2 regions of the Paenibacillus sp. QJM3NY_38 genome follow, and region 2 is predicted to be linked to the other one. Evidence: predicted binding sites of a transcription regulator. Region 2 holds the regulator's gene; the other holds the start of a gene.
The links. The regulator CtsR, encoded in region 2, represses protease genes until heat stress. The targets are predictions, from matches to a motif close to ATGGTCAATAAAGGTCAAACA.

Region 1: clpP (ATP-dependent Clp endopeptidase proteolytic subunit ClpP) is a predicted target of CtsR. The motif match lies at 1,190-1,210, and genes of this name have one in related genera.

Annotation. Positions count from the first base shown of each region.
Region 1 covers NZ_CM149665.1:227,750-230,152, forward strand. Annotated here, with positions in the region: gene clpP (ATP-dependent Clp endopeptidase proteolytic subunit ClpP) at 518-1,114, opposite strand; tRNA gene AC0VZ8_RS01145 (tRNA-Arg) at 1,277-1,351, opposite strand; gene AC0VZ8_RS01150 (sugar-binding transcriptional regulator) at 1,612-2,403, shown strand, end outside.
Region 2 covers NZ_CM149665.1:6,600,319-6,602,721, reverse strand. Annotated here, with positions in the region: gene AC0VZ8_RS30820 (sugar kinase) at 1-180, shown strand, start outside; gene AC0VZ8_RS30815 (GntR family transcriptional regulator) at 188-904, shown strand; gene AC0VZ8_RS30810 (CtsR family transcriptional regulator) at 1,264-1,725, shown strand; gene AC0VZ8_RS30805 (UvrB/UvrC motif-containing protein) at 1,750-2,274, shown strand; gene AC0VZ8_RS30800 (protein arginine kinase) at 2,313-2,403, shown strand, end outside.

The sequences.
Region 1 (2,403 bases), 900 kb from region 2:
ATCATTTATTTTCATACTATAGCTTGTTAGAAACATGATGTTGTCCTAATGTAACACTGTACTGGAACGAGTTACGAAAATCCCTTGATCATTTGAGTGTGGAGCGTGTATTCTCCTTACCTGCGATCAGGGGGTTTTTCGTTTACCTAGAGGTTCGCCTCCGTGCATTATTAGGCTTTACGCAATCCGATTGCCCGTGCAAAGGAACCCTGCCCGGGCTTTCCTCTATTCCCCTCCCCACAAGTTAGAGGCAGGCCTTTTAGGAGGGGGATGGTCTTGAGCTAGTCTTTAAGTTTTTATAGGTAAGGTCGTACCAAAGTGAGAGTATCCTTGAAGGAGCAAAGCGTTCGCCTTTGAACTCGGGAAACCTCAGTTATCCATATTCATTCCAGTTTCCCGATTTCAACAGCGACCGGAGGGGATACTCTCACTATTTAGTACTCAAAGTTTTCAATGATCCAGAGGATAAGAAAGGGCAGGCACCGGATAACGGCGCCTGCCCTTTACTTCATTTTTTTTATAAGCCTTGCGGTGGTGTATTCTCTAATACTTGATCAATCAGACCGTATTCTTTGGCTTCGTCAGCCGTCATGAAGTAGTCGCGATCGGTATCCTTCTCAATGCGCTCCAGCGGTTGGCCAGTGCGATCGGACAGGATGCGGTTCAGCTTATCGCGCATTTTGAGGATGCGGCGAGCACGGATCTCAATATCCGTGGCTTGACCTTGTGCGCCGCCGAGCGGCTGGTGAATCATAATCTCGCTGTTAGGCAGACCGTAACGTTTGCCTTTAGCGCCTGCGTTGAGCAGGAATGCGCCCATGGAAGCAGCCATGCCGACACAGATCGTCGAAACGTCCGGCTTAATGAACTGCATCGTATCGAATATCGCCATACCTGCGGTAATGGAACCGCCAGGACTGTTGATGTAAAGATGAATATCCTTCTCAGGATCCTCAGCCGACAAGAACAGCATTTGGGCAATGATGGAATTGGCGACCACGTCATTTACGTCGGAGCCGAGGAAGATAATGCGGTCTTTCAGCAATCTGGAATAGATGTCGTACGCCCGCTCACCGCGGTTGCTTTGTTCAACGACCATAGGTATAAAACTCACGTGGAAAACCTCCTCTTAAGTACCTCATATAAATACTGTTACCGTATTACCCACATGATAAACAATTTAAATCAAAAAGTCAAAGATAGTCAAACTATTGGGTAAAAAAAAGAGCCGTCATGGGCGCTTTAGGGTAATCAGTATAGAGAATAAAAGTTATAATGGCGCGCCCGCGAGGAATCGAACCTCGATCTCAGGCTCCGGAGGCCTACGTCATATCCATTGGACCACGGGCGCAAAAAAAATTAGCAACGAAGTTGATTATACCGCATCTATTTAAAAAATACAATAGCAGACAAAACTTTGTTCCTATTATATAGACGAGCCAGTACTTGGCCATAATGTATAAGAATGCCCGGGGCAGAGAAATATACTTTCGGACACTTGCAACCGGCATAATTATTGGTTAGAATAAAGGTGGGACTTAAAAAGTTCAACTGGGACATTTTACGACCAGCTAGAGAAGAGCCGAGACGAAGTTTGCAGGAGTGGAATGCATGCGTAACCTATTAGAAATACAAGAGCAGCTTCTGCCGGATCTGATGGACACTCTTAAACGAAGGTATACCATCCTTCATCAGATCAAGTTGTCCGGAATTGTTGGCCGAAGAACATTGGCTTCATCACTCTCGATGACCGAGCGTGTTCTCAGAGCAGAGACTGATCTTCTGAAAGCGCAAGGGCTGATCGAGATTGAAACGCTTGGCATGCGTATCAGCAGCTCAGGGATATGCTTGCTGGAGGAGCTGGAGCCGGTCATGAATGAGTTATTCGGACTGGTTGAACTGGAAGAGAAGATTCGTCAGGCTTACGGGCTTCGTAAAGTGGTCATTATTCCCGGTGACAGCGAGTCATCTCCGGAAGTCAAACGTGAGCTTGGCCGGGCCGGAGCAAGAACGCTGCTAAGTTTTGTCCAAGATGGAGATACGATTGCCGTAACCGGCGGCTCCACGCTCGCCGAAGTGGCCGAGCAGATGTCCTCTTTGCCAGGCGGCGAACCGCTGACAAGCACTTGGTTTGTGCCAGCGCGGGGCGGTCTTGGGGAGAGCGTGGAGATTCAAGCGAACACCATTGCTTCCAAGATGGCAAAGCGCGTTGGAGCTGAGTACCGATTGCTTCACGTACCGGATCTGCTAAGCGAGGATGCCTATCAGTCTCTGGTGCAGGATCAGCATATCCAGGAGATCGTGGATGTGATCAGGCGCTGCCGAGTCATTATTCACGGCATCGGAGATGCCATGGAGATGGCAAGAAGACGCAAGCTGGATGAAAACTCTATTCAGAACTTG
Region 2 (2,403 bases):
GATGCTTACGCCAGCGGGGTGATCCACGGGATCTCGGAGGGTTATGAACCGAATCGGACGGTTGATTTTGCCGCAGCTGCGGCGATGCTTGCCCATACCGTAACAGGGGATACGCCGACGGCGAACGAACGCGAAGTGCTTCAGGCAATGAGTCATCATATGTCTGATGTGGAAAGGTAGGAGAAGCATGTCGATCACGCGGAAGAACGGTCCGTTATACTTGCAAATCAAGAAGATCATAAAAGATCGGATTCTGCATGGGGAATATCCACTCGGCTCCCATATTCCTTCCGAGCCGCAGCTGGAGCAGGAATTTAACGTTAGTAAAATGACGGTCCGCAATGCGATCCAAGAGTTGTATCAGGAAGGGTATGTAGAGAAGCGGAGCGGGGTAGGAACGATTGTGACCCGGAATACTTCCTTCTCCAAGCTTTCCAAAGGCAAGCTGTTTACCGAGATTCTGGTCGAAGAAGGACACCAGATTCGGAAGCGTCACCTGAAGACGGAATGGGTGCTTAATGAGCCGGATAGCGAACTGTTCTTAAAATTCGGGGGGCGGTGCCTGCTTATTGAACGATTGTATTTACTGGACGGGAGTCCTTTTATTTACTACACTCACTACGTGTCATCCCAAGTGGATATGGGTGAAGAGTTCGGTTCCACCGAACTGCCGTCTCTCTATGACCGCATCGAGGAAAGTCAAATTACGCTTGAGAATTTCCGCGACCGTTTCCTGGCAACCGTGGCAAATGAAGAGACTGCCTCTTTGCTTGAAGTAAGTGTAGGCTCTCCGTTACTGAAGCGGCTCAGAACCTCTTATGACGGGACAGGCAGCATCATTGAATACAGCATCGGTTATTACAATACGGAGCTGCAGCACTACTTGATCAGTTATGACGCTTAAAGCTTGATACGATATAGGATTATGATATGGAGAAGTGGTCTTGTAACCGGTTTTCACCGGTATGGGGGCTGCTTCTTTTTTGTTGCCCTTTGTATGAATTGTTCTTGAAGAAGAGGCTATAAGCGATCAAAGAACTGGGTACAATAAGAATAAAGGCAAAGCGCGATAAATTGAGAAGTACCTCTTGGCAAAATGAAAAAATGTGCTATAATGAGATCAAAGTCAAAGAAAGTCAAAGTCAACGAGAGGGTTCGCTGGTTTTGATTATGGTTAAAATTAACGTATAAGCAAGGCTCTGTGCGGACGTGTAAGATCACTATCCGTCTTAACGTTTCAAACAGTGGAGGATGAACAGACCAATGCGTAATATCTCTGATATTATCGAACAATACCTGAAGAGCATACTGCAGGAAAGTCCGGAGGGTACCGTTGAAATTCAACGCAACGATCTGGCGGAGCAATTTTCTTGCGTTCCTTCCCAGATTAACTACGTGATCAGTACACGGTTTACGCTGGAGAAGGGCTTTCTTGTCGAGAGCAAGCGCGGCGGGGGCGGGTACATACGCATCCAACGTATCGAGCTTCCCCAGCATACTGCACTCCAGCAGCATCTTCATCATACCATTGGCAGCATGATTGACCAGACGGTGGCTGAAGGATTGATTTACCAGCTGGAGGAGTCCCGTTTTTTAACGAAGCGGGAGGCCAGCCTGATGCGGGCCGCCATTTCAAGGGAGTGCCTGAATGTGAAGCTTCCTTATCGGGATGAGCTGCGTGCAAGGATTATGAAGGCGATGCTTATTTCTTTATTAGGTAAGTGAGTCTGTGTAAGGGGGCATCGGATTATGATATGCCAAGAATGCGGTAAACGGCCGGCGACACTTCATTTCACCAAAATTGTGAACGGGGAGAAAACGGAGTTTCATTTTTGTGAAACCTGTGCCCGCGAAAAAGGGGAATTGATCCCCGGTACGTCGAATGGTTTTTCTATACACAGTTTGTTGTCAGGTCTTCTGGATCTGGATCCTTCAGGCAAGGGCCAGAGCCCCGGCGCAAAAATGGCCCAGACGCTGCAGTGCGAAGAATGCGGTATGACGTATTCCCAGTTCAGCAAGCTTGGCCGGTTCGGCTGCAGCTCGTGTTATAAATATTTTTCGGATCGATTGGATCCATTGTTTAAGCGAGTCCATGGGGGAACATCCCATGTCGGTAAAGTGCCGAAGCGTACGGGTGGCCGGATTCAGATCAAACGTCAAATCGATGAGCTTAAGAAGGAGCTTCAAATTCGGATCGTGCAGGAGGAGTTTGAATCGGCTGCCGAGATCCGGGACCAAATCCGTGAGCTGGAGCGGAATATAACTCAGGGATAAGATTGTAAGATTTTGCACTTTAGTAGGAGGAATGCGTGATGTCTAATCTCCGGTTTACCGATTCGGCGCTGAGCGAGTGGATGCGCGGAAACGGTCAGGATTCCGACATTGTCATCAGCACCCGTGTCA